Regions from separate parts of the Streptomyces sp. NPDC088116 genome, predicted to be linked through region 1. Evidence: riboswitches for the same ligand, from Rfam matches in the RefSeq annotation. Region 1 holds a riboswitch; each other region holds the start of a gene.

What was found. Region 1 has a riboswitch for cobalamin ahead of ACIOJD_RS02105 (ABC transporter substrate-binding protein). Riboswitches for the same ligand answer to the same signal wherever they lie in the genome.
Region 2: another riboswitch for cobalamin. It lies ahead of metE (5-methyltetrahydropteroyltriglutamate--homocysteine S-methyltransferase); the one in region 1 lies ahead of ACIOJD_RS02105 (ABC transporter substrate-binding protein).
Region 3: another riboswitch for cobalamin. It lies ahead of ACIOJD_RS12220 (cobalamin biosynthesis protein); the one in region 1 lies ahead of ACIOJD_RS02105 (ABC transporter substrate-binding protein).
Region 4: another riboswitch for cobalamin. It lies ahead of ACIOJD_RS02635 (ribonucleoside-diphosphate reductase subunit alpha); the one in region 1 lies ahead of ACIOJD_RS02105 (ABC transporter substrate-binding protein).

What each region holds. Positions count from the first base shown of each region.
Region 1 is NZ_JBIUTF010000001.1:482,282-489,305, forward strand. Features, by position in the region: gene ACIOJD_RS02105 (ABC transporter substrate-binding protein) at 147-1,301, opposite strand; cobalamin riboswitch at 1,340-1,526, opposite strand; gene ACIOJD_RS02110 (DNA-binding response regulator) at 1,586-2,242, shown strand; gene ACIOJD_RS02115 (hypothetical protein) at 2,320-3,555, opposite strand; gene ACIOJD_RS02120 (sensor histidine kinase) at 3,761-5,095, opposite strand; gene ACIOJD_RS02125 (BREX system ATP-binding domain-containing protein) at 5,734-7,024, shown strand, end outside.
Region 2 is NZ_JBIUTF010000003.1:773,847-780,870, reverse strand. Features, by position in the region: gene ACIOJD_RS15675 (TetR/AcrR family transcriptional regulator) at 1-172, opposite strand, end outside; gene ACIOJD_RS15670 (cytochrome P450) at 169-1,362, opposite strand; gene ACIOJD_RS15665 (hypothetical protein) at 1,578-2,018, shown strand; cobalamin riboswitch at 2,212-2,412, shown strand; gene metE (5-methyltetrahydropteroyltriglutamate--homocysteine S-methyltransferase) at 2,575-4,890, shown strand; gene ACIOJD_RS15655 (pyridoxamine 5'-phosphate oxidase family protein) at 5,096-5,653, shown strand; gene ACIOJD_RS15650 (cytochrome P450) at 5,729-6,865, shown strand; gene ACIOJD_RS15645 (DUF1206 domain-containing protein) at 6,986-7,024, shown strand, end outside.
Region 3 is NZ_JBIUTF010000002.1:1,355,372-1,362,395, reverse strand. Features, by position in the region: gene ACIOJD_RS12230 (anion permease) at 77-1,354, shown strand; gene ACIOJD_RS12225 (hypothetical protein) at 1,367-1,618, shown strand; cobalamin riboswitch at 1,782-1,927, shown strand; gene ACIOJD_RS12220 (cobalamin biosynthesis protein) at 1,962-3,044, shown strand; gene ACIOJD_RS12215 (cobyric acid synthase) at 3,041-4,585, shown strand; gene ACIOJD_RS12210 (hypothetical protein) at 4,563-4,751, opposite strand; gene ACIOJD_RS12205 (putative cobaltochelatase) at 4,752-6,851, shown strand; gene cobO (cob(I)yrinic acid a,c-diamide adenosyltransferase) at 6,851-7,024, shown strand, end outside.
Region 4 is NZ_JBIUTF010000001.1:602,829-609,852, reverse strand. Features, by position in the region: partial or broken gene ACIOJD_RS02665 (DUF2809 domain-containing protein) at 1-230, opposite strand, end outside; gene ACIOJD_RS02660 (DUF397 domain-containing protein) at 285-560, opposite strand; gene ACIOJD_RS02655 (Scr1 family TA system antitoxin-like transcriptional regulator) at 557-1,396, opposite strand; gene ACIOJD_RS02650 (ATP-binding protein) at 1,574-2,134, shown strand; gene ACIOJD_RS02645 (hypothetical protein) at 2,167-2,289, opposite strand; gene ACIOJD_RS02640 (ribonucleotide-diphosphate reductase subunit beta) at 2,416-3,453, opposite strand; gene ACIOJD_RS02635 (ribonucleoside-diphosphate reductase subunit alpha) at 3,453-5,924, opposite strand; cobalamin riboswitch at 6,070-6,212, opposite strand; partial or broken gene ACIOJD_RS02630 (Uma2 family endonuclease) at 6,305-6,891, shown strand.

The sequences.
Region 1 (7,024 bases):
GCCGGGGCCGTGTACGCCTGGACCATCCGGGCCCGGACCGCGTACCTCCTGGGCCTCCGATGCCCCCGACGCCTCCAGAGACCCCGACACCTCAGGAACCCCCTCAGCCGCCGTAGCCTCCCGGGGCCGCTCCGTACGTTCGACCGTCACTTCGCGGGCGCGATCTCGCGCAGCTTCGCCGCGACCTTCTCGACGCCCTCGACCGTTCGGATGGTCGGGTTCATGGCCTGGCCGCTGAGCAGGACGTAGCGCTTGTGCCTGACGGCGTCCATGTTCCGGGTGGCCGGATTGGACTCCAGGAACTCGATCTTCTTCTCGGCGGTCTCGGCCGTCTCCGACTTACGGGTGAGGTCGCCGATCACCAGAACGCCAGGGTTGCGGTCCGCGACCGTCTCCCAGTTGATCTGGGGCCACTCCTCGTGGTTGTCGTCGAAGACGTTCTTCGCCCCGACGGCGTTGGTGATGATGCCGGGAGCGCCGCAGCAGCCGCCCATGTACGGCGACTCGGAGTTGGCGAACCAGTAGAGGAGGGTGGCCTTTCCGGCCGTCCCGCCCTCCGCGCCCTTCGGGGCCTTCCCGGACTTCCCGCCCGTCGCGGCGTCGATCCCGGCCGTGGCCTTCGCCATCCGGCCCTTGAGCCCGGCGACCACCTTCTCGCCCCGCTCCTCGACGCCGAAGACCTTGGCCAGGTCGCGTACCTCGCCGTAGACGTCGTCCATGGTGAGCGAGGTCGTACGGACTCCGTCGCCGTCGCCGCTGTTGTCCTTGGTGCAGTCGGACGGGGAGACATACGTGGGTACGCCCAGCTCCTCGAACTGCGGGCGCGTGGCCACACCGCCCTTGCCCAGCGTCGATTCGAACGAGGAGGCCACGAAGTCGGGCTCGGTGTCCAGGACCTTCTCGAAGGAGGGGGCGTTGTCCGCCAGCCGCTTCACGCCGGCGTTGGGCTTCTCCAGCCCCTTCAGCAGCGGGTCGGTCCAGGTGGCGGTGCCCACCATCCGGTCGGCGAGACCGAGGGAGAGCATGATCTCCGTCGTGCCCTGATTGAGCGAGACGGCACGGCGCGGCGGCGCGTCGACCCGTACCTTCTGTCCGCAGTTGTCGAGTGTGCGCGGGTATCCGGTGGCCGCACCGCCGGATGGGGACGTCCCGGAATCGGCCGCCTTCCCGGAGGAGCCCCCGCCGCCGCAGGCCGTCAGGAGCACCGCCCCGGCAAGGAAGAGGATGGTGTGGCGAACGGAGGTACGGGCACGGGCGGGGCGCGCGAGCGGCACGGCAGTTCCTCTGCGTCGAGGGCCCATGCGCGGAGCCCAGTCGTACGGTGCTCCCCCGCCACAGGACGAGGGCGGAGGCCGCCAGCAGGTCTTCGGACTCGGGATCCCCCGGGCGAGACGCCTTCCCGGACAGCTCAACTGTCCAGTGGCCGATGCCGCGCCCGTCACCCTTACCGCTGCGCGTCAGTTCCGGATTCGCACCGGATTCCCTGACCCACGTACATGGGTTCGACTGGCCTCGGCAAGCTATCACAGGAGGTTTTCGGCCTCGGCCGGGTCCGCCGGAGCACCGGTCGGAGGGACTATGGGACATGCCGGAAAACGAGCCAGTGAGCGTCGTGCTGATCGACGACCATCCTGTCGTCCTCGCCGGGATCGAGTCCTGGTACGCCGCGTCGCGGCGGCCGATCACCGTGACCGCCAAGGGGCCCTGCCTCTCGGTGGCCATGAGCGGGGCCGGCCGGGACGCGGACGTGGTGGTGCTGGACCTTCAGCTCTCCCACGGGGTGCCCGCGTACCCCGAGCTGAAGCAACTGGTCGCGCAGGAACGGCAAGTGATCGTCTACACGATGCAGGACAGTCAGGAGACCGCGCTGACCTGCCTGGACCTGGGGGCCTTCACGTATCTGACGAAGGCCGAGGGGGAGAACCACCTCATGGCGGCCACGCTGGCGGCGGCCGACTGCCGTCCCTACACGCCCCCGGCACTGGCCGGTGCTTTCGGCAGCGACGCGAGGAAGGGCCGCCCCGCGCTGACCCCGCGTGAGGTGGAGGTGCTCCTGGAGTGGTTCCAGTCGGAGTCCAAGGCCATGGTCGGGGCGAGCCTCGGTCTCTCCGTCCGTACGGTGAACACCTACCTGGAGCGGGTACGGATCAAGTACGCCAACGCGGGGCGGCCGGCGACGACGAAGGCGAATCTGGTCGCGCGGGCCATTCAGGACGGACTGACGTCGTTGGACGAGCTGTAGGGCCTGTCCGCCGGACAGGCCCTAGCGGTGACGTGATGGGCGACGGGCGAGGGGCCAGGACGGGATCGTCGCCGCTCCTATGCCTGGGACGGGGTCTGGGCCTGTGGCCGGGTGTGGGCCAGGGGCGGTGATGCGGTCCTGGGCTCGCCCAGGGGGTCGCTCTCCATGTGGAGCGCGTAGGACGCCTCGACCAGGAGCCGTCCCTGGCTCCGTACCGTACGCACGCGGATGCCGGGCTCGGCGGGCTCCGGGATGTCCGTCCCGGGCGCGTCGGTCACCACGCTCACCCGTACCAGCCCGCCGCCGCGCACGACAGTGGCCCGCGCGCTGTGGCGCGCCGTCGCGAGCGCGGCCAGGACGGGCTCGGTCAGCGCGCGGCGCAGGTGCCGGGGCACCGGGGCCGACGCTCCCCGTACGGCGAGCTGCACATCGACGCCGTGGCGTTCGGCGACACCGATACCGGCCCGGAGTTCATGGATCAGCGGGTCGGCCGCGTGGTCCCGTTCGGCGAAGAGCCGCCGCAGCCGGGCGGCTTCGAAGGCGCTCCGGCGCCGGACCCGCTCGTCCCCCGGTTCGAGGGACCCGTCGGCCAGCCCGGTCAGCAACGGCAGTACGGAGCGGCCCAGTTCGCGGTAGCGCGACCGCTGGTCGGCATGGACCTGGGCGGAGATCGCGGCTTCCGTACGGACCCGCTCCTGCTCGCGCGCCGTGGCACCGGCCGTCGCCGCGCAGTCCCGCAGCAGCCTCGCCATCACCGCGGCCGCGATCTGGAACGCGCAGATGGCCAGGGCGCTGACGGCCATCCCCGCCGCGACCTGGCGTGACGGGGTCCCGGCGAGCAGCAACTGTACGAGCGTGACGGCGACATGGCCGCCGACGAAGAGCAGCGTCGCGTTCAGTCCGGCGTCGAACAGCAGCAGGACGCCGAACCAGCCGATCTCCAGGAACGTCCAGTGCGGGGTCGCGAGGAAGTACGTGCCCGGCAGCTGGCTCGTGGCGACGACCGCCACCGCCAGAGCGGAGACCAGGCCCGCCACCACCCACCACCGTGGCCTGCGGCGGCCGGCCGCTCCGAGGAGCGCGTCCACCACGATGACGAGCGTCAGCAGCCCGAACGCGGTGAGCTGCACCCAGGCGTGCCGGTAATTGCCGAGGTTGGCGAGGAGCGCGGGCAGCGCCAGTCCGAAGTGGATCGCCGAGAGGATGATCAGTCCGGCCAGCCGCAGCGCACCGCGCATGCTGTCGGCGATCCGGTCGGTCGTGGGATCGGATTCCCCGTCCGCGCCCTTGTCCTCATCCGTTTCTCTGGCCACTCCCCCTTCCGTCGGAGCCATCGGGTACCTCTGATCCGTCGCGTTGCTCTGATCCGTCGCGTTGCTCTGATTCGTCGCGTTGCTCTGATCCGTCGCGTTGCTCTGATTCGTCGTGTCTCTCGCGTCCCTCAGCTCTCTCGCGTCCCTCAGCTCTCTCGCGTCCCTCAGCTCTCTCGCGTCCCTCGGAGCATCGGGCCCGCGCGCATCAGACATGCGGCCACTCCAGCCGTACGGCCGTGCCCCGCCGGAGCCCGGAGTCGACCGTGGCCCTGCCGCCGACGGCGGCCATCCGCTCGACGACCGAGCGCGCCAGCCCCTGGCAGTGCGGCGGCACCTGGGCCGTATCGAAACCGACGCCGTCGTCGCTGATGGTGACGGTGACGGTGTCGCCCTCCCGGCTCGCCGTCACGGTCGCCGAGCCGACACCCGCGTGCCGGGCCACATTGCGCAGCGCCTCTCCCAGGCTCCCCCGGAGCGCCACGGCGGCCGGCCGCCACATCAGGCCGAGCGAGCCGTCGAACTCGGCCCGTACGGACAGGGGATGGTCGCCGATCTCCGCCCGCAGCTCCTGGGCCACATTCGTCTCACCGGACGTCACCCGCTCCGGGGCCAGGCGCCGCAGGTCCTTGCCGGCCTGGGTCCGCAGTATGTGCGGGTGGATGGACCGGCCGTGGGCCGAGACCATCAGCAGCGTCGCGCAGGCGGTGTCGTGCAGCGTCGCCAGATGCTCGCGCTCGGCCGACCGCTGCGCCTGCGCCACCTCGTGGCGCCGTCGTGCGGAGGCGGTCTGCGAGCCGACGGCGTCGGCGGTTCTGCTGGCGCGCAGGACCAGTTGGTACATGCCCTGGGAGAGGGCGGTCTGCACCAGCAGCCAACTCACGTTCGGCAGCGCGTAGTTCCACCCTTGAGGCCGGTCCAGCACGACACCGGCCAGGTCGGCGACGGCCAGCAGGAGCGCCAGGGCGACCGCGAGCGCCGGCGGGTACATCAACTGGTAGCCGACCGCGACGATGCTGACCACCACCAGCAGCCAGGTGCTGCCGTACATGGTCTGGGTGTCCGGAATCGTCAGTGTCTGAGTGAGGCAGAGTCCGGTCAGCACGGCCAGGTCCGTGGCCAGAAGCAGTCGGGGGCGGGTTCCCGCCATCCCCCATCGGTAGTGCAGGGCGCTCCAGGCGAGTACGACGGCACAGACGGCCGAGGTGACGGCCATGCTGTCGACGGGCATCGCCGGTACGGCGAGAACGGCGCACGAGCACACCACCACGACCCGGATCCGGTAGGCGTAGCGGTAGGCGAACCGGACGAACTCCCGCTCGGCCGGACCCGGGGCGCCGGCCCCCGAAGGGGCGTGACCAGGGGCGGGAGAGCCGTCACCGGTGCCCGGAGGACCGCCGGCGGTACCCGCGGGGCCGTCGCCCGCGCCCTGCGGAACGCCCGGTTCCGACCGTACGCCGGTTTCCGGGGGCTCGACGGCGGAAGACTCCCCCGCGAGCCCGGTGGTCATCTCGTCCCGCTCGTTCGGCACTCGGCGCCTCACCCGTCGCAGTCCCTCACCAATTGTCGGTCGTTTGACCGTCACACGTCCAAGGCCTCCGGCGATAGCGTTTCTCCAGTCATGGTGCTGGACCCTCCGCTCTTCGCGGTATCGGTCCCCATGACCGCACGCGCACCTGCCTCATGGGGGTGGGCAGGGGTGCGTGAGGGGGAAGGGAAAGGTAAGGGTGTGCGGGGCAGTCCGCCGGGACTGTCCCGCCACCGTGACCGCGAAGACCGCGGACCGCCGCCGAAACCCGTCGTCGAAATCCACTGTCGCATCCATCTCCCCGTGATTTCCATGATTCTCGCGACTTCCGCTCCCGCCTCCCTCCGGACCCCTCTCCGTTCCGGACCCGACTCGCTTCCGCGCTCAACTCCCTTCCGGACCCAGCTCCCTTCCGGAGCCGACTTCCCTTCCGGGTCCAGCTCCCTTCCGGAGCCGACTTCCCTTCCGGGCCTATGCCGACGTGGGGTCCATACCAAATCCCGTCCACCGGGTTCGGTCGTCCCGGCCGGGACCGCGTTGCCCCGATTGCCTCTTCGTAAAGGCACACACGAATCCGTTTCGGATGACCTCCGGCACGAGCAGACAGAGGGTGCTTCGAACAACGGGGGAGTGATCCGCGACGGAGGAACTTCATGCAACGCAAAGACAACGGACACCGATTGTTCATGACGGGCCGTCAAACGGAGATGGGGCTGCTCCGCCAGGCTTTGAAGGATTCCGAGCGAGGCGGGCCGGTGCGCCGCCTCGTGACCGGCGAGCCGGGCATCGGGCGGACCACGCTGCTCCGCGCGTTCTCGGCGTCCTCACGCGCCAAAGGGTGCCTCACCGTCGACCTCGTGTGCGCGCCCGGGGAACGTGACCGTCCGCTGAGTCTTGCCCGCCAACTGGTCAGGGAACTCGCCTCTCTTCGGCTACCGGCGGCCGAACGCGACGGCGCTCTCGGAACGGTCCCGCCGGCCGACGGGACACCCTCCCCGTCCGACGTACGGGCCACTGTCGCCGGTCTGACCACCACCATGCCGCTGGTCGTCACCGTGGACGACGCGGACCAGGCCGACAACGCCTCACTGGAATTCCTCCGGCACGCTCTTCTCTCTCCTCCGGCCGCGCGGTTACTGCTGGTGGCATCGGTACAGGAAGGCGAGAGCCGAGAGGAGGCCGGACAGCTGTACGAATTGCTCGCCGGTGCGCGGCGGCTACGAATGGAAGGGCTCACCCGGACACAGACCGCCACCCTGATAAGGCGCGCACTTCAACGAGCGCCCGCTCCTAAACTTGTCACCGAATGCCACCGGGTCTGCGCCGGAAATCCGTTCATGCTCATGGAAGTCGCACGCCTGATACATGATCAGCCGTCGGATACCCAGGGCCGCACACTTGTCGGCGATATGGCGCCCTCCCCCGTCGCGGATCTCATAGGGGCGCGGCTCGCCAAGATCGACCCGAACGCGGTAAGGGTGGCCACCGCCATCGCGATCGCCGCGAGCAACTCCGCCGCGAACCCGCTGCTCGTCGCCCATCTCAGCGGACTGTCCCTGCACGAAACCCTCGCCGCGGCCGACTTATTGGTCCGTACCCGACTCGTGGAGGACGACGACAAACTCTTTCTGCGCCATCACGTCATGCGTAATGCTCTCCTCGGCCGTATGACCCTTATGGGCCGCAACGCCGCCCATCTCTCGGCCGCTGCCTACCTTCATGACAAACACGCCCCCGTGGAACAGATCGCCAATCACCTGACCGCCTCGACCGTCGCACTGGACGACCCCTGGCCCGTACCCGTACTGCTGCTGGCCGGGCGGGCGGCCCTGGCCGCGCGGGAGCCGGAGCGGGCCCGCGCCTACCTGGAGCGCGCCGTCCAGGTGGCGTCCGGCGCCGAACGCCGGTCCGCGCTCCTCGACCTGACGGACGCCAGGATGCGGA
Region 2 (7,024 bases), on a different contig from region 1:
TGGCGCCGAAGTGGTAGCTGACGGCGGTGACGTTGCCCTGCCCCGCCGCCTCGCCGATCTGGCGGTTCGACACCGCGATCAGTCCGTGTTCGGCGAAGAGTCGTTCCGCGGCCGACATGATCGCCTCGCGGGTCTCGGCGACGCGGTCGGCCCGAGCGGTCCTGTCGCTCACCAGGTCACCGGCAGTTCACGCAGCGGGGTGGTGAGCAGGCCCTCGTGGCGGCGCAGGTCGTGGGTGCCGACGGCGAGATCGAGTGTGGGCAGCCGACGCAGCAGGACGGTGAGCACGGCCTGCAACTCGGTGCGGGCCAGCGGCTGTCCGAGGCAGGAGTGAGACCCGGCGCCGAAGGTGAGGTGGGGATTGGGAGAGCGGCCGAGGTCCATGTCGGCCGCTCCCTCCCAGGCGCTCTCGTCGCGGTTGGCCGCGGCCATGCTGCACACCACGGTGGTGCCGCGCGGCACCACACCGCCGGAGAGTTCGGTGTCCTCGTGCACGTACCGGAGCATGCCGAAGCCGCTGCCGTTCGGGTCGAACCGCAGTACCTCCTCCACCGCCTTGCGGGTCAGTGACGGGTCGGCCAGCAAGCGCTCCCAGCGCCGGCGGTCGGACAGCAGGTGCGCCGTCATCATCGAGATGAAGCCCGCTGTGGTCTCATGACCGGCGAGCAGGAGCGCCTGCCCCGTGGCCACCAGCCCGGCCTCGGACATCGGTTCGCCCTCCGCGTCCGCGCCGTCCATGAGAAGGCTGAGGAGGTCGTCCCCGGGTTCCGTGCGCTTGCCGTCGATCAGATGCGCCATGTAATCGGCGAAGTCCTGATGCGCCGCCTCCGTCTCGGCACGCGTGTACCGGGTCATGTTCAAGAAGGTGTCGGACCAGCTCTTGAACCGGTCCCGGTCGCACTCCGGCACGCCCAGCATGGTGCAGATGACGAACACCGGAAGCGGGAAGGCCAGATGCGTCACCAGGTCCGCCGGCCGGCCGTGTTCCAGCATCTCGTCGATGAGCTGGTCGGTCATGGCCTCCATGCTCGGCCGCAGTGCCGACATCCGCTTGGCCGTGAACCACTTGCCGACCATGCGCCGCCAGCGGTCATGGCCCTCGGCGTTGAGCGCCTGCGCCATCGGGCTGTTGAAGATGTCCGCCGCGTCACCGGCCGACACCCGGGCCGCGTCGGGCAAGGCCAGCCCCTCGCGACTCAGACGCGGGTCGGAGAGCGCCGTCCGCACGTCCTCGTAACGCGTCAGCAGCGCCGCCTCGTCACCACTCGGCAGCGTCACCCGCGCCACCGGACACCTCTGCCGAAGCTCCGCCCACTGCGGCGGCGGCTCCAGCGCCGCGGCAGGGACGATCGGGTAGCTCATCGTCTCCGTGCTTTGGGCTTCGGTCACTTGTGGCCTCCTCGGATCGTGTCGGCGGGCAGAGTCAACCTCAGCCCACATGGTAAGTCAACCGACTGATTTAAGTCGCGCTCGCCTGAACGCGACGGGCGGTCGAGAGGAACCGTCCCTCCCGGTCGCTCGTCCTCAACAACCAGGCAAGTCCATGCCCTTGGGGCGAGTCGGAGTCGAGGCGGATCATGAAAATGCGGACCTGGCTGCTGGGGGCGCCGGCCGTCGGCATGGGCCGGCCGGCCTGGCAGGTCATCGCCGACCTGACGGACGACGACGTGGTCGCGAGGCGGCAGTCGGTCTCGTGCGAGGAAGCGATGCGCTTCGCCGACCAGAGCGGGTTGCCGGCCGGAGCGTCCGAGGCGAAGTGCGAGGTCATGGGAGCACAGGACACGCGGTACGACGTCAGGTTCCGGATCTCCCGCGCCCGCCTCGGCACATGGCTGACTTCGGCCTGTCCCGACATGAAGATGACATCGGACTGCTCCGGCCCCCCGGAGACCGTCGACGCCTGCGGCAACCTGACCCTGGACCCTTATGCCGACGGCGGCGCGGTGGCGTTCGACCTGACCGTGGAGTACGAGGAGGGGGCCACCGCCCTCGTCCACTTCCAGCCCTTCAGCACGTGAACTCCCTCGCCGCGCCCGCCCCCCCGGACACCGGGGCCTGATGACCCTGCGAGCCGGGGCCGTGGCCTCCTGATCCGCTGTGACCTTGCGTTTTCCCCCTCCTCGGCGCGGATCCCGTGTCTCATGTCACCTTCCGGAACAGGGGCGGGGGCGACCAAGGGGTTGGCTACGCCCTAGGCTGGCGGGTGCAGCTGGTTCGCCCTGTCCGCCAGGCAGGCGCGTCGTAAGAGGGAACCCGGTGGGAATCCGGGACTGCCCCGCAGCGGTGAGCGGGAACGACCGCCGTCATACGCACTGGATCCGGCCTCGGATCCGGGAAGCGACGGCCAGTAGGAATCTGCCTCGGCAGATGTGCCCGCGAGTCCGAAGACCTGCCCGTTGCCCGTACGTGACCGATCGCGTACGGATATCCCGGTGACCTCGTGGGCGGGTCGGCGTACATACCAGACGGACGAGCGCGCCCCAGGCGTGACATGGGTCCGTCGGGTTCGTCACCCCTTCGCGCTCGCGTCCCGTCTCCGGGATCTCAAGGAGTCATCTCGCGAAGGAGATTTCCGTGACAGCGAAGTCCGCGGCCGCGGCAGCACGGGCCACCGTGTACGGCTACCCCCGCCAGGGCCCGAACCGGGAACTGAAGAAGTCCATCGAGGGTTATTGGAAGGGCCGCGTCACCGCCCAGGCCCTCCGGGAGACGGCGGCAGACCTGCGCCGGGCCAACTGGCAGCAGTTGGTGGACGCCGGCGTCCACGAGGTGCCGACCGGCGACTTCTCGTACTACGACCATGTCCTGGACACCAGCGTCATGGTCGGTGCCGTACCCGAGCGACACCGTGACGCGGTCACGGCCGGCGCACTCGACGGCTACTTCGCGATGGCCCGCGGCACCCAGGACGTGGCGCCGCTGGAGATGACCAAGTGGTTCGACACCAACTACCACTACCTCGTCCCGGAGCTGGGCCCCGACACCGTCTTCACCGCCGACTCCGCCAAGCAGGTCGCCGAGCTGACGGAGGCCATCACGCTCGGGCACACGGCCCGCCCGGTCCTCGTCGGCCCCGTCACCTATCTTCTGCTCGCCAAGCCCGCCCCCGGCGTGGCGGCCGATTTCGAACCGCTGACCCTGCTGGACCGGCTGCTGCCCGTCTACGCCGAGGTCCTCGCGGACCTGCGTGCCACCGGCGCCGAGTGGGTCCAGCTCGACGAGCCCGCGCTCGTCCAGGACCGCACGCGCGCCGAGTTGAACACCGCCGCCCGCGCCTACCGTGAACTCGGCGGCCTGACCGACCGTCCGAAGCTGCTCGTCGCCTCCTACTTCGACCGTCTCGGCGAGGCCCTTCCCGTCCTGGCGAAGGCACCGGTCGAGGGCCTGGCGCTCGACTTCACCGAGGCGGCCGCCGCCAACCTCGAAGACCTCGCCGCCGTCGGCGGACTGCCCGGCAAGCGCCTCGTCGCGGGCGTCGTCAACGGCCGCAACATCTGGATCAACAACTTCGAGAAGTCCCTGTCCACTCTGGGGACGCTCCTCGGTCTGGCCGACCGGGTCGACGTGGCGGCCTCCTGCTCGCTCCTGCACGTACCGCTCGACACCGCGGCCGAGCGGGACATCGACCCGCAGATCCTGCGCTGGCTCGCCTTCGCCCGGCAGAAGACCACCGAAATCGTCACCCTGGCCAAGGGACTGGCCCAGGGAACCGGAGCCATCACCGCGGAGATCGCCGCCAACCGCGCCGATCTCGTCTCCCGCGCCAACTCCGCGATCACCCATGATCCGGCCGTACGGGCCAGGACCTCAGCCGTCACCGACGCCGACGGCCGTCGCTCCCAGCCGTACACCGAGCGTGCCGCCGCCCAGCGCGCCCACCTCAAGCTGCCGCTGCTGCCGACGACCACCATCGGCTCGTTCCCGCAGACCGCTGAACTGCGCACGGCCCGCGCGGACTTGCGCGCGGGGCGGATCGACACCACGGGGTACGAACAGCGCATCGAGGACGAGATCCGCGAGGTCATCTCCTTCCAGGAGAGGACCGGGATCGACGTCCTGGTGCACGGCGAACCCGAACGCAACGACATGGTGCAGTACTTCGCCGAACAGCTCACCGGCTACCTCGCCACCCAGCACGGCTGGGTGCAGTCGTACGGCACCCGCTACGTCCGCCCGCCCGTCCTGGCCGGCGACATCTCCCGCCCCGAACCGATGACGGTGCGCTGGACCTCGTACGCCCAGTCGCTCACCGACCGCCCCGTCAAGGGCATGCTCACCGGGCCCGTCACCATGCTTGCCTGGTCCTTCGTCCGCGACGACCAGCCCCTCGGCGACACCGCCCGCCAAGTCGCCCTCGCTCTGCGCGACGAGGTCAACGACCTTGAGACCAGCGGCACTTCGGTGATCCAGGTCGATGAACCCGCCCTGCGCGAAACACTGCCGCTGCGCGCCGCCGACCGCGCCGCGTACCTGGACTGGGCAACCGAGTCGTTCCGCCTCACCACCAGCGGCGTACGCCCGGACACCCAGATCCACACCCACATGTGCTACGCCGAGTTCGGCGACATCGTCCAGGCCATCGACGACCTCGACGCCGACGTCATCAGCCTGGAGGCGGCCCGCTCCCACATGCAGGTCGCACGCGAACTCGCCGCACACGGTTACCCCCGCGAGGCCGGACCCGGCGTGTACGACATCCACTCCCCGCGCGTACCCGACGCGGACGAGGCAGCCGCGCTGCTCCGCAAGGGACTGGAGGCCATTCCCGCCGAACGGCTGTGGGTCAATCCCGACTGCGGTCTGAAGACCCGCGGCTGGCCCGAGACCAAGGCGTCCCTGGAGAACCTGGTCACAGCCGCCCGCACCGTCCGCACGGAACTGCCCGCCTGACCCGTCGGGGGGGGGGGGGGGGGGGGGGCCCGCGCCCCCCCCCCCCCCCCCCCGCCCCCTCACCGCGGTGCCGGCCCGTGATCCAGACGGACGAGGGATCATCGGAGGAAGGGACAGAAACAGGCCTGGCGATGACTTCGGCGCCGACGGCCAGTCGTCAATGGGGGAACAGTCGTCAGTGGGGGGAGAGGGAAGGAGATCCGCCATGCCGGCACAAGGACCCGCAAAGGGACCCACGACCGAACTCGACACCCGCTACAGCTCCGCGCTCAATCCCCGCCCGGGTGCCGCGAACGCCACCGCCACCGAGTGGGCCGAGGCCCAGCGGCAGCTGAGGGCCGCCGAGATCTTCTGGGTGTCCACCGTGCGGCCCGACGGCCGGCTGCATGTCACTCCCGTGATCGCAGCCTGGCACGACGGCGTGCTGTACTTCTCCACCGGCAAGACGGAACAGAAGGCCAAGAACCTCGCTCATGGCGCGCACTGCGCACTGACCACCGGGCGGAACTCGCTCACCGAAGGGCTCGACCTCATCGTGGAGGGCGAGGCGGAGCCGGTTGCCGATCCGGGCGTACTGGAGGAGGTGGTCGCGGCGTACGAGTCGAAGTACGGGCCGCACATCACCTCGCCGGAGGGCACCTTCCACGGGATCGGGGACGCGTTCCGGAAGGGGGACGTGACGGTCTTCGCGGTGGCCCCGGCCACGGCGTACGGCTTCGGCCGGGACGACGGCGTGTACACCCATACGCGGTGGGCGTTCTGAGACGGGCGGACGCAAGCCAACCTGCGGTTACGCTCCGCGTCCGTCCGTGCCTGTCCGTGGCGATAGGATCGTACGATGGCATGTGGGCAACGATCACAGGACCCGGTGCGGTCCGTCTCCAGCGGCTCCGGTGGACACGCCGGCTACCTGGTCACCGGATACGCCGAAGCCCGGCAGGCCCTCCGCGACCCGCGGCTCTCCAAGGACACCGCCGCGTTCTTCGCCGGCAAAGCGTCCTCACGCCGTCTGCACCCCGTGGTGGCGCGGACCATGCTGGCCTGTGATCCACCCCAGCACACGCGCCTTCGCCGGCTGGTGACCAACGCGTTCACCACCGGTGCGGCGGACCGGTTGCGTCCCTACGTCGGTCAGGTGACCGACGCCCTGCTGGATCGATGGCCCGACGGCGGCGAGGTCGACCTCGTCGCCGACCTCGCCGTACCCCTGCCGGTCATCGTGATCTGCGAACTGCTCGGAGTACCGGAGGCCGACCGGTCCGAGGTCCGGCGCTGGTCCGCCGAGCTGTTCGCCGCCGGAAAACCCGATCTGATCGACGCGGCCTCGCACGCCATGGCGGACTACATGACGAGCCTCGTCGCCGCCAAGCGCCGCCACCCCGGCGACGCTCTTCTCGACCGCCTGATCTCGGCCCGCGACGGCGCGGACCAGCTGAGCGAGGACGAACTCGTCTCCCTCGCGGTGCTCCTCCTCGTCGCGGGACACGAGACCACCACCCATTTCATCGGCAACGCCGTCCTGGCTCTGCTCCAGCACCCCACCGAGCTTGCACTCCTGCGCGACAACCCCGACCGCGTCCCGGCGGCGCTGGACGAATTGCTCCGCTTCGAGTCACCCGTCAGCACGGCCACCTTCCGCTACACCACGGAGGCCATCACTCTCGGCAGTACGCCGGTCCCCGCCGGCGTACCCGTACAGATCGCGATCGGCGCCGCCAACCGCGACCCGGAACGTCTCCCGTCACCGGACCGGCTCGACCTGAGCCGGGACGCCACCGGCCACCTCGCCTTCGGCCACGGCATTCACCGATGCCTCGGCGCGCCTCTGGCCAAGGCCGAAGCCGAGATCGCTCTACGCGCGATCCTGACGCGCTTCCCCGCCCTCAGGCTCGCCGTACCGTCCGATCAGCTCCAGTGGCGGCACACACGCCTGATGCGTGGCCTGGCGTCTCTTCCACTCCTTGTCGCCCGCTGATCCCCCACCCGCCGCTGAACCCATGTCCGAGACGCTGTTCGACAAAGCGGAGAGGCCCCCTCGGGGATCGATTCCCCCTTCGAGGGCATCCGGTCCCCCTTCGAGGGCATCCGGTAGGCCATGACTCCCAGATCGGCAACGAAACGCGCACAAGGACAG
Region 3 (7,024 bases), on a different contig from region 1:
CGCTCAGTTCATCTTCCGTTCACCCTGACTCCTTACGTTCACCAAGGCCACTGACGTCCAACGATTGCCTGGGTAAATGGAACACATCACCCTGCTGCTCGCGATTGTGATCGTGACAGCTCTCGTGTTCGATTTCACGAACGGTTTCCACGACACCGCCAACGCGATGGCGACGACCATCTCGACCGGCGCCCTGAAGCCCAAGACAGCGGTGGCCATGTCGGCCGTCCTGAATCTCGTCGGCGCGTTCCTGTCCGTGGAGGTCGCCAAGACGATCTCCGGCGGGCTCATCAACGAACAGGGCATACAGACGGAAGTCATCTTCGCGGCGCTCGTCGGCGCCATCCTCTGGAACCTCTTCACCTGGCTGCTCGGCCTGCCGTCGAGTTCCTCCCACGCACTCTTCGGCGGCCTCATCGGCGCCACCCTGATGTCCGTCGGCACCTCCGGGGTCAACGGCGGGGTCGTCATCACGAAGGTCCTGATCCCCGCGCTCGCCGCGCCGGTCGTCGCCGGTCTCGCCGCGCTCCTCGCCACCCGGCTGACCTACCGGATCGGCCGTCGTACGGACGACAAGGCGACCGCCAAGGGCTTCCGCGCCGGACAGATCGCCTCCGCCGGTCTCGTCTCGCTCGCCCACGGCACCAACGACGCGCAGAAGACCATGGGCGTCATCACCCTCGCGCTGGTCACCGGCGGCGTGCTCGCCCCCGGCTCCAACCCGCCGCTGTGGGTCATCGTCTCCGCCGGTATCGCGATCGCGCTCGGTACGTACCTGGGCGGCTGGCGCATCATCCGCACCATGGGCAGCGGGCTCACCGACCTCCGGCCGCAGCAGGGCTTCGCCGCCCAGACCAGCGCCGCGACGGTCATCCTGGCCTCTTCCCACCTGGGCTTCTCGCTCTCCACGACCCAGTCCTGCTCCGGCGCCGTGATGGGCGCGGGCCTGGGGCGCAAGGGCGGGGTGGTCCGCTGGTCCACCGCCACCCGGATGTTCGTCGCCTGGTGCCTGACGCTGCCCGCCGCCGGTCTGGTCGCCGCCGGTGCGGAGTTCCTGACCGGACAGGGCACCTGGGGCGTCGCGGTCGTCGCCGTACTGCTCGTCGCGTTCTCCGCCGCGATCTGGTTCGCGTCGCGCCGCCGCCCGGTCGACCACACCAACGTCACACCGGGCGGGACCGGGACGGACGGAACGGGACCGGACGCCGGGACCACGCCCGGTGCCGTGACCACCGCCGTCGCGGCCGTCTCCCCGCCGCCCAGCACGGCCGGCACGCCCGCCCAGGACCTCTCCACCACCATCCAGGCCCCCGCGGGCCCCGTCGGCGAGCCGACGCGAACCGCCTCGGTGTAAGGGAAGAACCGCATGAACATCGACTGGGCGGCCCTCGGTTCCGTCTTCGGCGTCAGCCTGCTGGCCACGGTCGGCCTCGTGGGCCTGTTCACCCTCGGCATCGTGGGCCTCGCCAAGGGGGAGACCGCGGGGACGGTGGCTCAGGGCGCGGACGGCTCCGTACGCACGGGCGGCTCCGTGGCTCTGGCGCGCGCGGGCGCGTACGCCTGCTTCGCGCTGTGCGCGGCGGCCGTGGCGTACGGCATCTACATGATCGTGGCCTGAGTTCCCCTCGGCCTGAGACAACACCAGCCGGTCCCGGCGCACTTCGGGTGCGTCGGGACCGGCTTATTCGACCGGCCCTCGCCGGAGCGCGGGCAACCGGTGGTGTCGTGCGTCATGTGGGGCTCGGCACACTGTCCCGTCGCAGGTCAGGGAGGAGTTGACGGGTGTCGCGCACCGTGGTGGACTGCCGAGGCCATACACGGCGGCATGGAAGAGGAAGCCGGTGCGAATCCGGCGCGGTCCCGCCACTGTCACTGCGAGCCACGTCTCCAGGAGCCAGGAACTCTTGCCGCCGCGTCACGTCGAGCCAGGGCGCGGACCCTGAGTGAGGACACAATTCGCCATGCCTGGCTGCGGTTCGGCCGCCGATCGGGTCTTCGCCTACGGCGCCGCCCTCGGCCTCCTGGGCGACCGGCTGTTCGGCGATCCGCGCCGGGGGCATCCGGTCGCCGCGTTCGGCAGGGCCGCGGGGGCTGTTGAGCGGACGCTGTGGCGCGACCACCGTGGGTGGGGCGCGCTGCACACCGCTGTGTGCGCCGGTGGCGCCGCCGGAATCGCGGCGCTCGCGGCCCGAGGGACCCGAGGGGTACGAGGGGTACGGGGTGGTCGCACCGGCTCCTCCGCCGTGTCCGTCCCTGCGGGCACGGCCGCCCCTTCCAGCACGGCTCCCCCTTCCTTCGCGTCCGCCTCTTCCCTCGCGTCCGTCGCGCTGACCGCCGCCGCCACCTGGACCGTCGTCGGCGGCACCACGCTGGGCCGGGAGGCCCGCGCCATCGGCGGGGCACTCGCCGCCGGGGACATCGATGTGGCCAGGGAACGACTGCCTCATCTGTGCGGGCGCGACCCGCAGGCGCTCGACGGACCGCAGATCGCGCGGGCCGTAGTGGAGTCCGTCGCCGAGAACACCTCCGACGCGGTCGTGGGCGCGCTGGTGTGGGGAGCGGTCGCGGGAGTGCCGGGGCTGGTCGGGTTCCGCGCGGTGAACACCCTGGACGCGATGGTGGGGCACCGGTCGCCCACGTACCTCCGGTTCGGCTGGGCCTCGGCCCGGCTGGACGATGTCGTCGGCTGGCCCGGGGCCCGGCTGACCGCCGCGCTGACCGTTGTGGCGGGCGGCGATCCGCGCGGCGCGCTGCGCGCGCTGCGGCGGGACGCCCGTACGCATCCGAGCCCCAACGCGGGCCCGGTGGAAGCCTCGTTCGCCGGGGCGCTGGGCGTACGGCTCGGGGGGACGCTGGCGTACGGCGGGCGGGTGGAGCACCGGCCCGTACTGAACGACGCGGGGCGGCCTGTCGAGGTCGCGGACATCGAGCGGGCCGTGCGCCTGTCGGGCCGGGTGAACGCCCTCGCGCTCGCGGTGTGCGTCGCTGGGCGGTTCGCGTACGGCGCCCTGCGGCACAGGACTTCGGGAAAGGTGCGGGGATGAGCCGGGGCGGGCGCGGCGGCGGGCTGCTGATAGCCGGGACCACCTCCGACGCGGGCAAGAGCGTGGTCACGGCGGGGATCTGCCGCTGGCTCGTACGCCGGGGCGTGAAGGTGGCGCCCTTCAAGGGGCAGAACATGTCCCTGAACTCGTTCGTGACGCGCGAGGGCGCGGAGATCGGGCGGGCGCAGGCGATGCAGGCCCAGGCGGCCCGGGTGGAGCCGACCGCGCTGATGAATCCCGTCCTGCTCAAGCCGGGCAGCGACCGCAGCAGCCAAGTGGTGCTGATGGGGCGGCCGGTGGGCGAGCTGAGTGCCAAGGGATACCACGGCGGCCGGCAGGAAGCCCTGCTCGGTCCTGTCCTGGAATGCCTGGAGGAGCTGCGGGGCACGTATGACGCGGTGATCTGTGAGGGGGCTGGCAGTCCGGCCGAGATCAATCTGCGCCGTACCGACATCGTGAACATGGGCATCGCACGGGCCGCGCGGCTGCCGGTGGTCGTGGTCGGGGACATCGACCGGGGTGGAGTCTTCGCCTCGTTCTTCGGGACGACCGCGCTGCTGAGCCCCGAGGACCAGGATCTGATCGCGGGTTATCTCGTCAACAAGTTCCGGGGCGATGTGTCGCTGCTGGAGCCGGGCCTGGAGATGCTCCGCGGGCTGACGGGACGGTCCACGCTGGGGGTGCTCCCGTGGCGGCACGGGCTGGGCATCGACGAGGAGGACGGGCTGCGGGTGTCGATGCGCGGCGCCGTACGCGAGTCCCTGGTGGCTCCCCCGTACGGCGAGGACGTGCTGCGGATCGCGGTCTGCGCCGTACCGCTGATGTCGAACTTCACCGATGTGGACGCGCTGGCGGCGGAGCCCGGGGTCGTGGTGCGGTTCGTGGACCGGGCCGAGGAGCTGGCCGACGCGGACCTGGTGATCGTGCCGGGCACGCGCGGCACGGTGAAGGCGCTGGCGTGGCTGCGGGAGCGCGGGCTCGCCGACGCGATCGCCCGGCGGGCCGCCGAGGGGCGTCCCGTCCTGGGGATCTGCGGCGGCTACCAGATCCTGGGCGAGCACATCGACGACGAGGTGGAGTCCCGCGCGGGGGCGGTGTGCGGGCTCGGGCTGCTGCCCGTACGGATCCGGTTCGAGCGGGAGAAGACCCTGGCCAGGCCGGTCGGCGTGGCGCTCGGGGCCCCCGTCGAGGGGTACGAGATCCATCATGGCGTCGCGGATGTGCGCGGCGGCGAGGCGTTCGTCTCCGACGGGCGCGGGCAGGCGCTCGACGGCTGCCGGGTGGGGGCCGTCCAGGGCACGCACTGGCACGGGGCGCTGGAGAGCGACGCGTTCCGGCGGCGGTTCCTGACGGAGGTGGCGCGGGCGTCCGGCCGGCGTTTCGTACCGGCGCCCGACACCAGTTTCGGCGTGCTGCGGGAGGAACAGCTCGATCTCCTCGGTGACCTCGTCGAGGAGCACGCGGACACCGGCGCGCTGCTGCGGCTGATCGAGGAGGGGGCGCCGGCCGGGATGCCCTTCATCCCGCCGGGAGCACCATGACCAGCGGCCTCAGCGCACGCACGAACACCGGCCGCCCCACCAGCCCCACACGCACGACCACCGGCTTCTGTATCCGCGCCGCCGTACGAGAGCCACGTGCCGCCGTACCGACGTCACCGTCACGTGCCGCCGCCGTACGAGAGCCACTCGAAGGAGCGATCAGCATATGAGCACCCCTTATCCGTTCACCGCCGTGGTGGGGATGGACGATCTGCGCCTCGGTCTGCTGCTCAACGCGGTCAGTCCGGCGGTCGGCGGCGTCCTCGTGCGGGGCGAGAAGGGCACGGCGAAGTCCACCGCCGTACGGGCTCTCTCGGCGCTGCTGCCCGAGCTGGCGGTCGTCGCGGGCTGCCGGTTCAGCTGTGATCCGGCCGCGCCCGATCCGCAGTGCCCGGACGGACCGCACGAGACCGCGCCCGGCATATCCCGGCCCGCCCGGATGGTCGAGCTGCCCGTCGGCGCGTCCGAGGACCGGCTCGTCGGGGCGCTGGACATCGAGCGCGCGCTCTCGGAGGGCGTGAAGGCCTTCGAGCCGGGTCTGCTCGCCGGCGCGCACCGGGGCGTGCTGTACGTCGACGAAGTCAACCTGCTGCACGACCACTTGATCGACCTGCTGCTGGACGCGGCCGCCATGGGCGCCTCGTACGTCGAGCGCGAGGGCGTCTCCGTACGGCATGCCGCGCGCTTCCTGCTCGTCGGGACGATGAACCCTGAAGAGGGCGAGCTGCGGCCCCAGTTGCTGGACCGTTTCGGGCTCACGGTAGAGGTCGCGGCCTCCCGGGAGCCCGATCAGCGGGTGGAGGTCGTACGGCGGCGGCTCGCGTACGACGACGACCCGGCGGGTTTCGCCGCGCGGTGGGCCGACGAGGAGACCGCGCTGCGCGAACGGATCGTCGCCGCGCGGGCGTTGCTGCCCCAGGTGCGGCTCGGGGACGCCGCCCTGCGGCAGATCGCCGCGACCTGCGCCGCGTTCGAGGTGGACGGGATGCGCGCGGACATCGTGATGGCGAGGACGGCGACGGCGCTGGCCGCGTGGGCGGGGCGCACGGACGTGCTCGCCGAGGACGTGCGGCAGGCCGCGCTGCTCGCGCTGCCGCACCGGCGGCGCCGCAATCCGTTCGACGCGCCGGGGCTGGACGAGGACAAGCTGGACGACACGCTGGAGGAGTTCGGCGGCGAGGACGAGAACGGCGGGGGCGACGACACCGATCCCGACGGGCCCGACGGAGGTGGCGGGGGCGGTCGGCCGCCGCACAACAGCCCCGACACACCCGACGACTCCAGCGGCTCCGACGGCTCCGACACACCGCAGGAGCCCTCGTCGGGGCAGGACGACACGCCCGCGGAACCGGAACCGAAACCTGAACCGGAACCGCGGCCCGAGGGCGAGCAGCCGCAGCGCCCCGGCGCCGGTGAGCAGTCCGCCGTACGGGCCTCCGAGCCGTTCCGTACGAAGACGCTGAGCGTGCCGGGGCTGGGCGAGGGCGCGGCCGGGCGCCGCTCCCGGGCCCGTACCGACCATGGCAGGACGACGGGATCCCGGCAGCCCATGGGTTCCCTCACCAAGCTGCATCTCGCGGCGACGGTGCAGGCCGCGGCGCCCCACCAGCGGGCACGCGGGCGCAGCGGTCCCGGGCTCATGATCCGTAAGGACGATCTGCGGCAGGCGACCCGGGAGGGGCGCGAGGGGAACCTCGTGCTGTTCGTGGTGGACGCGTCCGGCTCGATGGCCGCCCGGCGGCGGATGAGCGCCGTGAAGGGCGCGGTGCTCTCGCTGCTGCTGGACGCCTACCAGCGGCGCGACAAGGTCGGCCTGGTCACCTTCCGGCGGCAGGAGGCGGAGGTCGCGCTGCCGCCGACCTCGTCGGTGGACGCGGCGGCGACCCGGCTCGAATCGCTGCCGACGGGCGGGCGCACCCCGCTCGCCGCAGGGCTGCTCAAGGCCCATGACGTCCTGCGGGTGGAGCGGATGCGCGATCCCGCGCGCCGGCCGCTGCTGGTCGTGGTGACGGACGGGCGGGCGACGGGCGGCCCCGATCCGGTGGCGCTCGCCTCGCGGGCGGCGCGGCTGCATGCGGCGGACGGGACGGCCTCGGTGGTCGTGGACTGCGAGTCGGGGCCGGTACGGCTCGGCCTGGCCGGTTCCCTCGCCGCCGATCTGGAAGGCACCGCCATCACGCTCGACGAACTGCGCGCCGACAGCATCGCCGGTCTGGTCAGGGACGTACAGCAGGTCAGCAACTCGCACCCCAGGAGGGCCGCTTAATGCCACAGGGACAGCCGGAATCCGTACCGGACGACGGTCTCACCACCCGTCAGCGGCGTAACCGTCCGCTCGTGCTCGTCCATACGGGCACGGGCAAGGGCAAGTCGACGGCGGCGTTCGGGCTCGCGCTGCGCGCGTGGACGCAGGGGTGGCCGGTCGGCGTGTTCCAGTTC
Region 4 (7,024 bases), 120 kb from region 1:
TGGAGCAGCTCGACGGCGCAGCTGAACGCCAGTGCGCCCGCCGCGGCCGTCAAGGGCCGTACCCGCGGAGCGGCCAGCACGATCAGCGTATGGACCAGCACGGTGTAGAGCGCGTCGCCGCCGTACTTGGCGACGTCGCCGACCCCGACCGCTCTGATTCCCAGACCTGCGGCGACGGTCAGCGCGGCAGCACCACACGCCACCAGGCGCGTACGCGTGAGAGTCCCCATGGGGGTGAACTCTATGCGGGGTACGCGCCTTGCGGGCCTACGGCCCGTCGGGTATCAGGCCGGTACGTCTGCGTAGCCGCTCGCGTACGAGACGAATGCGCGCCAGCCGTCGGCCGGGACCTGGAGTACGGGTCCTTGTACGTTCTTCGAGTCGCGGAGGTGGACTGTGCTGGGGGAGACTGCGACTTCTACGCAGTCTCCGCCGCCCGAACCGCTGTAGCTGCTCTTGAACCAGGCCACCTCTACGCAGTTACCGCCGCCTGAACCGCTGTAGCTGCTCTTGAACCAGCGCAGTTGGGCGGGCCCGGCTGCAACCTGCTCAGTGCTCATGCTTCTCCTGCCACCCGCTCGATCAGACGCGCGGACTCCTCCGCGTTCAGGGCCTGTGTCCGCAGCTTGCCATAGCGCAGCCCGAAGGCACTGACATTCGCGGCGTCGGTGATCACCAATCCCACGTCCTGGGACTCGATACAGCCCACCCGGCGATGCTCCAGGGTCTCCAGAATCACCATAGGTCCGTTGAGACCGGGGTGGAAGCCACGATCCGAAGGCATGACCTGGATCTCGACGTTGCGCTTCGCCCCCTGCGTCAGAAGGTGTTGACGCTGCCCCCTCATCACTTCGTCGCTGCCCACCATGCTGGTCAGGGCCGATTCGCCGATGATGAAGCATGTCTCCACCATGGGTGTGCGCGTCAGCAACTTCTGCCGACTGAGCCTCGCTTCGAGATGCTGCTCAATGATCTCCTCGCTGAGGGGCGGGCAGTGCGCCGAGAACAGTGCCCGTGCGTACTCCTCTGTCTGGAGCAGCCCGGGGATGAGTAGGGGGTCGAAGTCGTATCTGCTCACCGCCTCCGTCTCGATCAACGCGAAGTCCTGGAAGAACGCGGGGAGTTTGGCCAGGTCCACGTCGTCCTGCAACACCGCCAGCGTCCCGCCCGCGTTCAACGTGGTGTCCGCCGAGTCCGTGAACGCGGACTTCGCCGGTCTCCGCCCCTGCTCGATCGAGGCGACCTGCTCGTACGAGTAGCCCACGGCCTCGGCCAGTTGCTGTTGCGTCAGTCCGGCCCGCTCGCGGTGGAGCTTGACCAGTTTGCCGTAGCCGACCCAGATGCCAGGTCGGTCGTCGTCCTTGGGCCGCTGCTTCTTCTGACGGCTGGTTCCCATACGCCTCACACCTCAACGTGTGTGCCGATGCGCGAAATGCTCTTCTCAGGGCAACGCCCGACGCTTCGGCGCCGTCACGGGACGTGACCCGTACAAACAGGGACCCGGCCCGTACACGGGCTGCCGGTACGGTCGTTCGCCCTGGTCACGCTATAGGCGCAACGGGACCGTAACCGTATGAAGTCGGAAATTCCCCCCGTCGCCGTCTCCACCGGCCCGGCTGCCCCCGCCGGACTTGTCGCCCCGCCGCCGCGTTCGCCGCTGTATCCGCCCTCCCGGGTCAAGCTCAGCTCCAGCCACCGGGGCGCCCGCCTGGCTCGGTTGCTCGCCGGGCAGCAGCTCGAAGAGTGGGGGATTCCGCGTACCGGCTCAGTTTCCGCCGTGGTCGTCGCCATCGTCGCGGAGCTGGCCGCGAACGCCGTGACTCATGGCCGTACCCCTGGGCGGGACTTCGAGCTGCGTCTGACTCTCACCTGCGCCGCCGTACGGGTGGAGGTCATCGACACCCGGCCCGACCGCTTTCCGCGCGCACCCGGTGTGTCGGCGCCGCCTCCGCCGGACTCGACCCACGGGCGCGTCTGTTTCTTGTCGCCGCCTACGCGGACCGCTGGGGCTGGGCCCTTCGTGACGCGCGGACCAAGACCGTCTGGGCCGAAGTGGACGCGGAAACAGGCCCGCATGAGAGCTGAGGCCGAGGCCGAGGGGCGATCCCCGCCTCCCGTACCGGAATTCCCGTGACGTGGGAATTCCAGTACAGGAGACCTGCGTGTTCAGGAAGTCGCGTTCCAGGAGTGCGCGACATCGACGGTCAGCCGGCCGCCCGACTGCGTCACCCGGAACGGCAGCACGAGCACCGCCAGCGTGGTTCCGAATCCTCGCGTGCTTGCTCCCATGGATCGAGTTGCCCGAGTTCACAAGACCGAGTGGATCTCGTGGACTTGAACAGCCTGGTGTGGCAAGGAGGTTGCCTGCTATTCCGGCGAGTCCGGGTGGCGGGATCCGGCGGGATCCGGCGCGACTCAGAACTCGTCGTCGAAGCCGACCGTGCCCTCCACCGCGACCTGGTACGCCGACGGGCGGCGCTCGAAGAAGTTCGTCAGCTCCTGGACGCCCTGGAGCTCCATGAAGGAGAACGGGTTCTCCGAGCCGTACACCGTGGGGAAGCCCAGCCGATCGAGGCGCTGGTCGGCGACGCACTCCAGGTACTGGCGCATCGACTCCGTGTTCATACCCGGCAGGCCCTCGCCGCACAGGTCGCGGCCGAACTGGAGCTCCGCCTCCACCGCCTCCTTCAGCATGTCCGTGACCTGCTGCTGGAGGGCGTCGTCGAACAGCTCCGGCTCCTCCTTGCGGACCGTGTCCACGACCTCGAAGGCGAAGTTCATGTGCATGGTCTCGTCGCGGAAGACCCAGTTCGTACCGGTGGCCAGACCGTGCAGCAGCCCGCGCGAGCGGAACCAGTAGACGTACGCGAAGGCGCCGTAGAAGAACAGGCCCTCGATGCAGGCCGCGAAGCAGATCAGGTTCAGCAGGAAACGCCGCCGGTCCGCCTTCGACTCCAGCCGGTCGATCGTCTCGACCGAGTCCATCCACCGGAAGCAGAACTGCGCCTTCTCGCGGATCGACGGGATCTCCTCCACCGCGTCGAAGGCCGCCGCGCGGTCCTCGGGATCGGGCAGATACGTGTCCAGCAGCGTCAGATAGAACTGGACGTGCACCGCTTCCTCGAAGAGCTGGCGGGAGAGATACAGCCGCGCCTCGGGGGAGTTGATGTGCTTGTAGAGCGTCAGCACCAGGTTGTTCGACACGATCGAGTCGCCCGTCGCGAAGAACGCGACCAGCCGGCCGATCATGTGCTGCTCACCGGGGGAGAGCTTGGCGAGGTCGGAGACGTCGGAGTGCAGGTCGACCTCCTCCACCGTCCAGGTGTTCTTGATCGCGTCGCGGTAGCGCTCGTAGAAGTCCGGGTAGCGCATGGGGCGCAGGGTCAGTTCGAAGCCCGGGTCGAGCAGGTTCTTCTCGGTTGTCACGGTCGCGTCTGTCGGGTCGGTGGTCATTACTGGCAGGCCTCGCAGGACTCGGGGTTTTCCAGGGAGCAGGCGATCGCCTCGTCGTCGGGCGTCACCTGCGCGGGTACGGGCACAGGGGCGGAAGCGGGTGAGGGTGCCGCCTTCGACGCCTTCGACCCAGCCGCCTGCGACCCGGCCGCCCTCGCGATCCGCGTCGCCGGGCGCGAGCGCAGGTAGTACGTCGTCTTCAGCCCCTTCTTCCAGGCGTACGCGTACATCGAGCTGAGCTTCCCGATGGTCGGCGTCTCCAGGAACAGGTTCAGCGACTGGCTCTGGTCGAGGAACGGCGTACGGGCCGCCGCCATGTCGATCAGGGCGCGCTGCGGGATCTCCCACGCCGTGCGGTACAGGTCCCGGATCTCCGCCGGGACCCGGGGCAGGTCCGCCACCGAGCCGTTGGACTCGCGCAGCGCCTCACGCGTCGGCCCGTCCCAGATGCCGAGCCTCTTCAGGTCCTGCACCAGATACGAGTTGACCTGGAGGAACTCCCCGGAGAGCGTCTCGCGCTTGAAGAGGTTGGAGACCTGCGGCTCGATGCACTCGTACACGCCCGCGATCGAGGCGATGGTCGCCGTCGGGGCGATCGCCAGGAGCAGCGAGTTGCGCATGCCCGTCCTCGCGATCCGGGCGCGCAGCGCGGCCCAGCGCTCCGGCCAGTTCAGCTCCACGTCGTAGTGGTCGGGGTGCAGCACCCCGCGCGCGGCGCGCGTCTTCGACCAGGCGGGCAGCGGTCCCGACCGTTCGGCGAGGCCGCAGGACGCCTCGTACGCGGCGAGCATGATCCGCTCGGCGATCCGGGTGGAGAGCGCGGCGGCCTCGGGGGAGTCGAACGCCAGCCGCTTCTTGAAGAAGACATCCTGGAGGCCCATCGCGCCCAGGCCCACCGGACGCCATTTCGCGTTGGAGTTCCCGGCCTGCTCGGTCGGGTAGAAGTTGATGTCGACGACCCGGTCGAGGAAGGTCACGGCGGTGACGACGGTCTCGTCCAGCCGCTCCCAGCCGATCTCGCCGGTGGCCGCGTCCACGAACGCGCCGAGGTTGATGGACCCGAGGTTGCAGACGGCCGTCTCGCCGTCGTCCGTGACCTCCAGGATCTCCGTGCAGAGATTGGATGAGTGGACGGTGTGGCCGGGCTCGGCGGTCTGGTTGGCCGTACGGTTCGAGGCGTCCTTGAAGGTCATCCAGCCGTTGCCGGTCTGGGCGAGCGTACGCATCATCCGGCCGTACAACTCCCGGGCGGGGATGGTCTTCCGGGCCAGACCGGCCGCCTCCGCCTCGCGGTACCTCGCGTCGAACTCGCCGCCCCACAGGTCGACCAGCTCCGGCACATCGGCGGGCGAGAACAGCGACCAGACGCCGTCCGCCTCGACCCGGCGCATGAACTCGTCGGGGATCCAGTGCGCGAGGTTCAGATTGTGCGTACGGCGGGCGTCCTCACCGGTGTTGTCCCGCAGCTCCAGGAACTCCTCCAGGTCCGCGTGCCACGTCTCCAGGTAGACACAGGCCGCGCCCTTGCGCCGGCCGCCCTGGTTGACGGCCGCGACCGAGGAGTCGAGGGTGCGCAGGAACGGCACGATGCCGTTGGAGTGGCCGTTCGTGCCCCGGATCAGTGAACCGCGCGAGCGGATACGGGAGTAGGGGAGGCCGATGCCGCCCGCGTGCTTCGAGAGCCGCGCCACCTGGTGGTAGCGGTCGTAGATGGAGTCCAGCTCGTCCAGCGGGGAGTCCAGCAGGTAGCAGGACGACATCTGCGGGTGGCGCGTACCGGAGTTGAAGAGCGTCGGCGAGGACGGCAGGTAGTCCAGGCGGCTCATCAGCCGGTACAGCGCGGCGACTTCGTCCAGCGCGCGGATGCTCGCGCTGTCCGCCGCCTCGGCCGGGCCGGAGTCCGTCGGCTCCTCGGCCAGCCCGGCGGCGACGCGCAGCATGAAGTGCTGCGGGGTCTCGATCACCTGGCGGGTGATCGGGTGGCGGAGCAGATAGCGGCTGTAGAGCGTCCGCAGCCCGAAGTAGCCGAAGCGGTCGTCCCCGGCCGGGTCGATCAGCCGGTCCAGCCGGTCCGCGTGGCGCGTGACGAACGCGGCCGTACGGTCCGCGATCAGGCCCTCGCGGTGGCCCGTCGCGACGGACCCGGAGAACGACACCACGCCCTGCCCCGCCGCCTCCTCCGCGATGGTGCGGGTCAGCAGCCGGGCGGCGAGCCGGGAGTAGGCCGGGTCCTCGGAGATCAGCCCCGCGGCCGCCTCGGTGGCGAGCCCCCGCAACTCGGCCTCGTCCGACCGGGCGTTACGGCCCCGCAGCGCGGCGGCCGCGACCCTGCCCGGGTCGGTGTCCGGCAGATCGGCGGTCAGGTCCGTCAGGGTCCGCAGCAACGCGGTCCCGGGGCCGTCGGTCACCTGCGCGGCGACCTCGGAGATATCGGAAATGCCTGAAGCCGGATCGGCTGGCGCGATGGTCACGTGGTGCTCTCCCTCGCTCGGCTCTGGGCCGTCGGGAGGGAAACGGGGATCGCGGCACGACCGTACGGCCCGGAAACGGGCAGCGCGGCGCGCGGCGTCCACCGGCCCAACCGCGAGGCCCGGACGTCTGGGCATCCGGATCGGTCGAACCGGATGCGCCGTCAGCAGGTGTTCGGACTCGCGGGTATGACAAAGCACACCACAGCACACCGTTGCGGGACAGTTCCGGATTCGCACCGGATTCCCCTGCGGCGACAGCGAGGTCGAGCATACATCTGGGGGCTGGGCGCTGTGTCACCCCCCAGATGTTGTGTCGTGAGCTTGTGGTCACTGACTGTCATACCGCCCCGCTATCGTCTTCGGGACAAGGAGGTTTCCCCATGACGGCCACCGATTACGAGAGCCAGGTCCTCACCGAGGAGTTCGAAGAGGCCACCCGGATACTGGCCCGCTCGACAGAGAGCATCCGGCTGGAACTCATCGACGGGAAGGTCCGGAGCAGCGTGATGCCGGACGGGGACCACGGACGCATCATGGAGTGGCTGACGCGTAGTTGTCTGCGGTCCCGGCCCGAGCTGTGGCTCTGTCCGGTCCGTGGGCTTCAGGTGCAGGCGCGCCTGAAGGGCCGCGCCCGTCCGGACGGCTCGCTCGCGCCGAGTGAAGCCTTCGTCGGCCAGGGCGAATGGGCGGACCCCGCGCCGGTCCTGATGGCCGTCGAGGTGACGACGTACGACTCCGACACCGACCACGGGCACCGGGTGGAGAAGCCGCGCGCGTACGCGCCCAGACCGATATCCCGGTCCATCTGCTGATCGACCGGGACAGCTGCGAGGTCACCGTCTACAGCGAGCCGGACGGGGGCGCTACGAGAATGCCCACACGGTGCCGTTCGGCAAGGAGATCACCCTCCCCCGATCCCGTCGGCATCACGCTGGAGACCGAGCAGCTCAAGAACTGGGTGCGCTGACAACGGACGGGGCGCCCGGGGGGGCCCCGCCCCGGGGGGGCCCCCCGCCCCCCCCCCCCGGCCCGCCGGGGGGGGGGGGGCGGGGGGGGGGGGCCCCCCCCCCGGGCCCCCCCCCCCCCCGGACCCCCCCCCC